Regions from separate parts of the Sodalis sp. RH14 genome, predicted to be linked through region 1. Evidence: predicted binding sites of a transcription regulator. Region 1 holds the regulator's gene; each other region holds the start of a gene.
What was found. The regulator CRP, encoded in region 1, controls carbon source genes, mostly activating them, when cyclic AMP is high. The targets are predictions, from matches to a motif close to ATGTGANNNNNNTCACAT.
Positions count from the first base shown of each region.

Region 2: azuC (stress response protein AzuC) is a predicted target of CRP. The motif match lies at 1,750-1,767, and genes of this name have one in related genera.
Region 3: bhsA (multiple stress resistance protein BhsA) is a predicted target of CRP. The motif match lies at 1,921-1,938, and genes of this name have one in related genera.

Region 1 covers NZ_CP178739.1:5,217,824-5,221,100, reverse strand. The annotation lists gene ACL2XQ_RS23905 (YccS/YhfK family putative transporter) at 1-1,290, opposite strand, end outside; gene crp (cAMP-activated global transcriptional regulator CRP) at 1,344-1,976, opposite strand; gene ACL2XQ_RS23895 (hypothetical protein) at 2,144-2,332, opposite strand; gene ACL2XQ_RS23890 (OsmC family protein) at 2,292-2,714, shown strand; gene ACL2XQ_RS23885 (phosphoribulokinase) at 3,133-3,277, opposite strand, start outside.
Region 2 covers NZ_CP178739.1:1,092,298-1,095,574, forward strand. The annotation lists gene ACL2XQ_RS04825 (hypothetical protein) at 1-474, shown strand, start outside; gene ACL2XQ_RS04830 (alpha/beta fold hydrolase) at 692-1,513, shown strand; gene azuC (stress response protein AzuC) at 1,578-1,661, opposite strand; gene ACL2XQ_RS04840 (acyl-CoA thioesterase) at 1,835-2,236, opposite strand; gene ACL2XQ_RS04845 (SDR family NAD(P)-dependent oxidoreductase) at 2,337-3,131, opposite strand.
Region 3 covers NZ_CP178739.1:561,012-564,288, forward strand. The annotation lists gene ACL2XQ_RS02390 (PhzF family phenazine biosynthesis protein) at 1-383, opposite strand, end outside; gene ACL2XQ_RS02395 (hypothetical protein) at 1,145-1,402, opposite strand; gene bhsA (multiple stress resistance protein BhsA) at 1,413-1,670, opposite strand; gene ACL2XQ_RS02405 (TetR/AcrR family transcriptional regulator) at 2,046-2,714, shown strand; gene ACL2XQ_RS02410 (nitrate- and nitrite sensing domain-containing protein) at 2,862-3,277, shown strand, end outside.

The DNA of each region.
Region 1 (3,277 bases):
TTGCAGCGTGCCGGCGGCAATCACCAACCCCGCCAACGTGCCCAGGGCCCGATGCTGGATCCGCACCCGGGTGGCGTTATAGCCGTTCTGGCTGACAAACATCACCGTCATTAAAATCCAGTAGGGTTTGGGGAGATCCAATACCAGCCCCAGGCTGCTGCCGATGGCCAGCATAATCCCAAGCCTTGCCGCGCTGCGCAGCGCCATGGATTTAAAGGAACAGTAGCTGACCAGCGCATGCCAAAACGACAGCCGCTGCTGGTTGTCGGCCATCAGGTCGCGGCGGTAAAGCGGGCGCTGGGTACGCAGCAGCCGGGCGATACGGCTGAAATGGTAATAACAAAACTGTCCGACCGGATTATCCGGATGCCGGTCGGCAATTTTTTCCAGGGCCGACAGCGCGGTGGCCATGTTAAAACGCCCCGGCTGCCGGTGATAGAGAATATCATCCGCCAGTACCCGCAACCGCGCGGCAATCAGCCGGGCGTTATAGCGGATAACCGCCTCGGCGTGGCTTTGCGCCACCAGTTTTTGTACTTCGTCCGGCTGGTGCAGGCTGACGGCGATATGCTCCTGCAAATCCAGCGCCACCTGGAAAGAACGCAGCAGGCGTTTGTACTGCAGCTGATCATTGGCCGACAGCATATAAAGCTGCTGGTATACCTGGGCAATCAGATCAATCACCGCCTGCTGGCGGGCAAACAGCGGCGGCAGGGCGGTTTCCGGATCGGTATGCTGTGTCAGCAGGGTATATTTCGCCTCGATATAATCCGCCAGCTCCCGATACAGCAGGCTAAGCGATTCCCGCATCGGCTGCTCCTTCCACAACCGGAACCACAGGGCGTTGAACAGCCCGTACCAGGCGGTGCCGGCAATATACAGCAGCGGCGGCACGGCGGGCGGCACATTGCCGGCCAGCCCCAGGGTAAAGATGGCGGCGATAAGCGCGGCGGGCAATAAACGGCCGTGCAGCGGGCTGATTTCACCGGTAACGCCGAACAGCAGCGCCAGGCCGAGCATCACCAAGGGCAACGGCACCGGCACGGCCAACAGCACCTGGATCAGCACGCTGCTCAGCGCGAACAGCACGCCGCCGACGGCCAGTCGCTTGAAAAACCGTTTATGCAGGGTATCGAGGCCGGCGATATTGCAGCAGGCAGGGACCAACGAAAACAGCAGGCCGTTTTGCAAGCTGCCGAATAACAGGCCGGCGGCCACCGGCAGGCATAGCACGATGGTTTGCCGCAGGGCATAGTTTACTTCAGGGTGGTAGATTAACCGGCGCCACATACTGTCAGCAAAAAAAGCGTGGTACGAAGCACCACGCCTGTATAACGGGGCTATCAGCGCGTGCCGTAAACAACAATGGTTTTACCGTGCGCGGATATAAGATTTTGATCTTCGAGCATTTTAAGAATACGTCCTACCGTCTCGCGGGAACAGCCGACAATCTGGCCGATTTCCTGACGGGTGATTTTTATCTGCATGCCGTCGGGGTGGGTCATGGCGTCGGGTTGTTTCGCCAGGTTCAACAGGGTTTGCGCTATGCGTCCGGTAACGTCCAGGAATGCCAGGTTGCCGACTTTTTCCGACGTTACCTGTAAACGACTGGCCATTTGCGCCGACAGGCGCATCAGGATATCCGGATTCACCTGAATCAGCTGCCGGAATTTTTTATACGAAATCTCGGCGACTTCACAGGCGGTTTTCGCCCGTACCCAGGCACTGCGTTCCTGACCTTCCTCGAATAGGCCGAGCTCACCGATGAAATCTCCCTGGTTAAGATAGGAGAGAATCATCTCTTTGCCTTCTTCATCCTTAATCAGCACCGCCACGGCGCCCTTAACGATGTAGTAAAGCGTTTCAGCCTTTTCACCCTGATGTATAAGTGTACTCTTCGATGGATACTTATGAATATGGCAATGAGACAGGAACCATTCGAGAGTCGGGTCTGTTTGCGGTTTGCCGAGAACCATTCGCTGTTATCCTCTTTTGTCATCGCTATCCCAGGTTCGGGACATCGTATTCCCTGTTACGGCGCTTGTATTATTCACTCTGACTCCGCGTTTAAACGGAGCGACGTAAGGGAACTTATTAGGGTCTGGTAATGTGATGTTCCGATCGATCTCTTGCCCTTTCATTATCATGAGGCCGATCCAGCCTTGTTTTTAGCATAGGTTTGAAGCAGTGTCTTCTGTTGTCTTGCTTCAGCATGAAGTATGTTCAGTAACATTGCCAGTTTTCCAACAAAAATGTAGTCTGCTGGAAAGCTTTTCATCAGGAGTATCATAATGCAGGCACGGGTCAAATGGGTAGAAGGGTTGTCTTTCATGGGCGAATCCGCCTCGGGCCACCAGGTTTTGATGGATGGGAACGCGGGCGAAAAAGCGCCCAGCCCAATGGAAATGGTATTGATGTCGGTCGGCGGCTGCAGCGCCATTGATGTGGTATCGATTTTACACAAAGCGCGGCAGGACGTCCGGGACTGCGAGGTCAAACTCACCTCCGAGCGCCGCGACGAGGCGCCGCGCCTGTTTACCCATATCAACCTGCATTTTATCGTCACCGGCGCCGGGCTGACCGACAAGGCGGTGGAGCGGGCGGTGACGCTATCGGCGGAAAAATACTGCTCGGTCTCACTGATGCTCGGCGCGTCGGTCAATATGACCCACAGCTTTGAAGTGCGCGACGAACACCACGCCCCCGCCGCCTAACCGGCCCGCCAACACCGCACTCAAACCCGGCGTGTTCAAGGGAGAGCGCGCCAATGGGGTCGAATCGGGCATGGTTTCTCTGCCCGACCGAGCGCCCCATGGCACGGTATGCCCGCCAACACCGCACTCAAACCCGGCGTGTTCAAGGGAGAGCATGCCGATGGGGTCGAATCGGGCGTGGTGTTCCCGCCCGACCGAGCGCCCCACGGTATGCTAGGCCCGCCAACACCGCAGCGAATCCTGGCGTGTTCAAGGGAGAGCATGCCGATGGGGTCGAATCGGGCGTGGTGTTCCCGCCCGACCGAGCGCCCCACGGTATGCTAGGCCCGCCAACACCGCAGCGAATCCTGGCGTGTTCAAGGGAAAGCATGCCGATGGGGTCGAATCGGGCGTGGTGTTCCCGCCCGAGGCCTCGAGTTTACTTAATTTCCTTTCCTTCCAGCAACTGCTGTACCAGCGGCCCCATAATCAGCTCCATCGCCAGCCCCATCTTGCCCCCGGGCACCACCAGCGTATTAATATTGGAAATAAAGGAGCCTTGCAGCATCGCCAGCAGATAAGGC
Region 2 (3,277 bases), 1.9 Mb from region 1:
CTGGTTAACCATAAGCAGGGCAAAAGCCGGTTTTTTACCGGTAAAAACGGCGTGATCACCTCCTCGACCGATGCCTTTACTATTAACGAGCGGCCCGGATTTACCACCGGGACCTATGACTACGATAATAATTTGCGTCTGGTCAAAAGCACGGCGCGGGGCACCGACGCGTTCAGCAACGATGAATATATTTACGCCTATGATAAAAAAGGTTATTTCATCTCGATGCGTTCGAACCATGGTCAAACCCGTTATCAGTATGATGCCGACGGCAGGGAGGCGGGTTCTTTCTCGGTGTCACGGACGCCGGTAAGCCAGCTCACCAAAGTGGAGCAGTGCCAGCGCAACGACGACGTGGGCAACTGCATCCTGAGTTATGGCAGCGACACGGAAATTTTACCGCAGTCGATTATCAGACGACACCGCAGCACGGCCACGCAATACCAGTATTGGGACAGCGCGGAATCACATTGATTTTCCTGTGACCTTAGGCCTGCATATTCTTTTTGCCGGCATCGAGCCGCCATTATCTTTTGGCGGCGGATGGCGGCTTACTCTTTTCGTTCCTAATCTTGATAGGTTGACCCGGAAATTGATGGCGCCCGCCAGGCGTTCTCATGCCCCGTATGCAATGCTGACGATAGCGTCGGCGGCTCTTATCCCAACTCACCCGAAAAAAGGATCAGACAACATGAGCACTATCACAACCGATGACGGGACGCAGATATTCTATAAGGACTGGGGCACCGGCCAGCCGGTGGTTTTTTCCCACGGCTGGCCGCTGACCGCCGATGCCTGGGACAGCCAGATGATGTTCCTTGCCGACAAGGGCTATCGGGTTATCGCCCATGACCGGCGCAGCCATGGCCGGTCGGCCCAGACGTGGGACGGGAATGATATGGATACCTATGCCGATGATCTCGCGGCCCTTATCGCCAGCCTGGATCTGCAGGACGCCATCCTTATCGGCCATTCCACCGGCGGCGGGGAAGTGGCGCGCTATATCGGTCGCCATGGTACCGGACGCGTGGCCAAAGCGGTGCTGATAAGCGCGGTGCCGCCGCTGATGCTGCAAACGGCGGCGAATCCCGGGGGCGTGCCGATAACGGTTTTCGACGGTATCCGGGCCGGCGTGTCGGCGGATCGATCGCAATTTTATCAAGATCTCGCCGTCTCGTTTTATGGTTATAACCGCGACGGCGCCAAACTCTCCCAGGGGGTGATAGATGCTTTCTGGCTGCAGGGGATGGCGGGCGGCATCGCCGGGCAATATGCCTGCATCAAGCAGTTCTCGCAGACGGATTTCACCGAGGATCTGAAAAAATTCGACGTGCCGACCCTGGTGCTGCAGGGCGATGACGATCAAATCGTGCCGCTAGAGGTTTCGGGCCGTAAATCAGCCAAGATCATTCCCGACGCCACGTTAAAAGTATTGGCCGGCGCGTCCCACGGTATGTGTACCGTGGATGCCGATAAGGTGAACGCCGCGCTGCTTGAATTTCTCCAGGCCTGATTTCATCAGCGTTTTTTTGCCAAAAAAAAAAGCTGCCGCGGCAGCTTTTTTGACGTCATGGAAATTAATACATGGCACCGGGCGGTACGTCTTTCACGGTATTAACGTATGACAGCAGAATTTTTTTCAGGAATTTACGGAATTTCATATGCTTTCCCTCACCAGGTTTGTTCGCCTGTAACGTGTTTGCGTTTGATGAGGTAATAATATGACCTCCGTCACATAAATGCAAATATTTGTGATGCGCATCACATAAAAAAGAGCATTTTTTTACAATCCCGGCGACGTGTTTTAACACATCGCGTCAATCCGGGGCGGGGATTATAACAGCGGGGTCGCTTTGTCATTTTCATCCACCGCGACAAAATTAAACTGCCCCCGCACCACTTCCTCCCGGCCCGCCGCGTACATATCTTCAAGGAAAATGGCGACATCCACGGTGATGCTGGTCCTGCCCACCCGGCTTACCCTGCCCACCAGCTCGATAATGGTGCCGGAAGGAATGGGCCGGCTGAAGGTGATTTTTTCCGTGGATACCGTTACCAGCCGTTTGCGGCAGAAGCGGGTGGCGGTGATAAAGGAAACCTCATCCATCCATGCCAGGGCGGTGCCGCCGAACAGGGTCGAATGATGGTTTATGGTGGTGGGAAACACCACCTTGGCGACGGTGGTGGTGGATTGCAGGATTTTTTGCTTTATTTCTGCGCTTAACTCATCGTGCATAGCAATACCTTCACATCTTTTTAACAAGTTAGTGAAGTGATTATGCCTGATATCGCGCGCGCATCCCAGAGGTGCGGCAGGGCCGGAGTTCAGTTCGCCGCTAGACGATACTGTTGATAACCCCGCCGTCCACCCGCAGCGCCGCGCCGGTGGTGGCCGATGCTTGCCGGGAGCAGGTATATACCACCAGATTGGCCACTTCCTCGGGGGTCGCCAGCCGTTGGATAATAGAGGTTGACCGGTGGGTGCGCACAAAATCGGTTCCCGCCTGTTCAATACTCACGCCCGCATCCCGGGCGGAATCCTTCAGCATCTCGCGCACGCCTTCGGACAGCGTTGGGCCGGGCAGTACCGAGTTTACCGTGACCCCGGTGCCGGCGGCGAGTTTGGCCAACCCGCCCGCGACGGCCAGCTGCGCCGTTTTGGTCACCCCGTAATGGATCATTTCCGGAGGGATATTAAGCGCCGACTCCGATGAAATAAACACGATGCGCCCCCAGTCGCGTTCCAGCATGCCTTGCAGGTAAAAACGCGCCAGTCGTATGCCGGACATAACGTTGGTCTGGAAATAACGCTCCCACTCATCGTCATCCACGTCGAAAAAAGGCTTAGGGCCGTAAATGCCGGCGTTATTGACGATAATATCGGCGGCGGGTACGGCGCCGGTAAGCGTAGCCACGCCCGCCGCATCGGACAAATCAGCCGCCACGCCTTCAACCGCCGCCTGCGGCACCGTGTGTCGCAACTGGCCCAGCGCCTTATCTACCGTGGCCTGGCTGCGGCCGTTAATCACCACTGACGCGCCGGCGCGCGCCAGCCCAGTGGCGATGGCAAAACCGATGCCGCCGGTGGAGGCGGTGACGATGGCGCGTTTTCCCGATAAATCAATATGCATAATACTCTCCAGAAAAAAATGCGAGGACATGGCGCGGGACAACCTGTTCACCAGCTTATCTCCGCCGGCCGTAAGACGCGACAATAAGTTCGCTTCTGATGATGCTGAAGGTGCGCGTCTGAATGAATGATAGGTCATGATGGTTG
Region 3 (3,277 bases), 1.3 Mb from region 1:
ATTTTGGCCTCGGGCGCCTGGAACGCCAGCCATCCGGCGCGGGTGATATCAAGGGCGACCAGGCCCACCCCGCACTCCTGGATGAGTCTATCGGCCGCCTTGGCCCTAAAGCCGCTTTCCAGCATCGCATGGGCAGTGCCGAGCGTGGGATGGCCGGCAAAAGGCAATTCTCCTGCCGGGGAGAAAATACGCACATGATAATCGGCGCCGGCGGCCGAAGGCGGCAGGACAAACGTGGTTTCGGATAAATGAGTCCAGCGGGCCACGGCCAGCATCTGCCGATCGGATAAGCCATCGGCATCCAGGATCACCGCCAGGGGATTGCCCATCAACGCAGTGGCGGTAAACACATCGACCTGTTTAAATCGACGCAGCTCGGTCATAACCCATCCTTTTTAACAGTAAGGCGATTATTGCCGATTCTGGCGTGGTTGCAGGATAACTGCAAGGACGGTAAGAGGGATATTGCGCTTTGAGATAACCGCCAGGCCAGGGGAGCGGTTAACCCGCCGCCTCAGCGGACGGGCGGCAAAAAAAACTGCGCCGCCAACTGTCAATAAAAGCACCTGACAGTTGGGGCGCAGCTCTCAATGGGTTTTATACCAGAGGATCGCAACCCTTAGCCGCGGCCCGGTCCGCCGCCATGGTGATAACCGCCGCCGCCGCCATGACCGCCGCCGCCGCCCCAAGGAGGTGGCCACAGGCAACCGCTAAGCGCGGCGCTAAGAACAATAATTCCGACAAATGCTAAAATGCGACGCATTGTTTTGCTCCATATATTAATAATTACGTTACCGTTAGATGATTATCCATTCGTTAAAAGGGGTCAACGGCGGCAACCGTAAAGATATTTGGCACAGATGTTTCTATTTGCGTTTATTGCATGGAAGCGTAAATTTGGCGGAAAACGGCAGGGCTAATTTATTCATTAACATAGGAAAAAGCTTATTTAGGGCTTTTATTTATTTTAATAAAGATATAATTAAGAATATTCCTGACAGAGGATAGCAACGGGCAGGAGAAAAGAAAGCGTTATTTTGTTACAACGTAAAAAAAGCGTTTGCGCGATGATATTACGCAAACGCTTTAGGGAAAATAATGAATGGGCCAAGCCCGGATTTTTTGATGACGCGCCGGTAAAGCGCTATTCATAAACGACCGACGTACTGTGCATATTATTGCGCCCCGACACCGACGTTACCGGATAGGCGCGGTTATCGACGCGTACGGCGCGTTCACTGCCATGACCGGGCAGGGTAGGCAACCCTGTCCTGGCGCCCACGGTCGTCAATACCACCTGGTGAGGCTCATAACGGGCGGTATTGATGGTGTCGGCGGCAACACTGCCGAACGACACCATGGCGGCCAGGGCAACGATACCAAGATTAACTTTGTTCATCATGGCGCCATCCTTATTGGTAAATTACCGCCGTGCCATGCAGGTTATTCTGGCCGGTGGTGGAGGTAATCACAAAAGACTTCGCGCCTTCGGCCGAAGCCTTGGCGGACAGCTGGCTTTCCAGCGAAGACAGGTTGGCGCCGCCGGTGGCGCTGATGACGCCTACCGGCTGCTGACCCGCCGGGGCGGAGGTCGCCAGTTCTGCGGCAAAACTACCGAAAGAGACGGCGCTCAGGGCGATGGCGGCGATGGCATATTTTACGTTTTTCATAATCTTATCTCTCTATGCATTCTGGTTGCAGGATTTGTGGGTCAACGCTATTTGTTAACGTTCGATAAGTAAATACTAGTCCTCCTGGCGGCGTTGATCAACTAAATTTTTAATGATCGTTAATATAATAAATAAGCCATTGTTAATAATAAAAATTTATTTTTATTGTCAACGCTCACTCACTTTGGGTTGGAGAGGCCGCCGCAAGGGAGGAACAGGCATGGCCGCCAAATTTAACATTCTTTGGGCAATGTGACGAAAGGCACTTGTAATTTTTGTAATGATCGTTAATTATATAGGTGCCGGCTGATATCCACAAGGACGTTGTGCAAGCGGCAAGATGCCAGGCATAAAAATGCGATAAGAGAGGATGTTATGAATACCGATCATGTTGCGCCCATACGGAAAGGACGCGGACGCCCAAAACAGTTCGACCGTGACGATGCGCTGGATAAAGCGCTGGAACTGTTCTGGCGCCACGGCTACGAAGCGACCTCGCTGACCGATCTGGTGGAGGCCACCGGGGCCAAGGCCCCGACGCTGTACGGCGAGTTCGGCAATAAGGAAGGCCTGTTCCGCGCGGCGGCCGAACGCTACGTGGCGAAATTCGCCGAACGGGGCAAGGTGCTGCTGGCCGACCCCGCCTGTACGGCGGCGCAAGCGGTTGAAAATTTCCTGCGCGATACCGCGGCGCTGTACACCGACAAAGATTTGCCCTCGGGCTGCTTTATTATCTGTACGTCCGCCGCGCTCTCGTCTTCATCCGACGCCGTGGCGAAACTGCTGCGCGCGCGGCACCATTTCCAGGAAAACATGCTGGCGGATTTCCTGCGCGCGCGCCAGGCCCAGGGAGAATTGCCGGCCGGCACTCATGTGCCCACCCTGGCGAAATACCTGACCTGTATCCTGCAGGGGATGTCGGTGCAGGCCCGTGACGGCGCTACCCGCGCGGATCTGGATACCATCGTTACCACGTTGATGAAAGTGTGGCCGACTCTGGCGCGCATCGGCGCGCCCGCCGCCCGGGATACGGCACAGGTTTAACGGCGCCGCGCCGACCCGGCGCGGCCGAAAAGACAGCGGCGCGACGCAGATAAAGTTGATTCTGCGCAGGGCGCCGGTGTCCTGCGGTACGTAATATGCGTTTATCAGGTCACGTCGTGGCAATTCCGGACTGGATAAATGAACCCATTGATTGCCGATACTCCCACCGCTATTCGTTTCCTGCAGGCCTCGCGGCAAAGCGAGATCGCGGCGTTGCGACGTTTGCTGCAAACCGGCGAACTGGTGGGGGCGGTCAGTCAATTGGTGCATATGCTGCAACGCGAACGTGGCGTAACCACCCTTTACCTGAGCGCGGGCTTGCACGCCGATACGCTTGAAAAACCGGCGCGCGATGCCGTTATTGCCGAGCGTGCCGTATTGCGGCTATTGGGCCGGGAGAAAGGCGTCAATCGACCGGCGTCCGACAGCCAAAGGCTGGGGCGAATTGCCGCGGTATGTTATGCGCTGGGACGTTTGCCAGCGTTACGCCGCCGCATCCGGCGGGCCGGGATCGATCAGGCGCAGGCGGCGGCGGTATTCAACGCGGTGATCCGCAGCCTGCT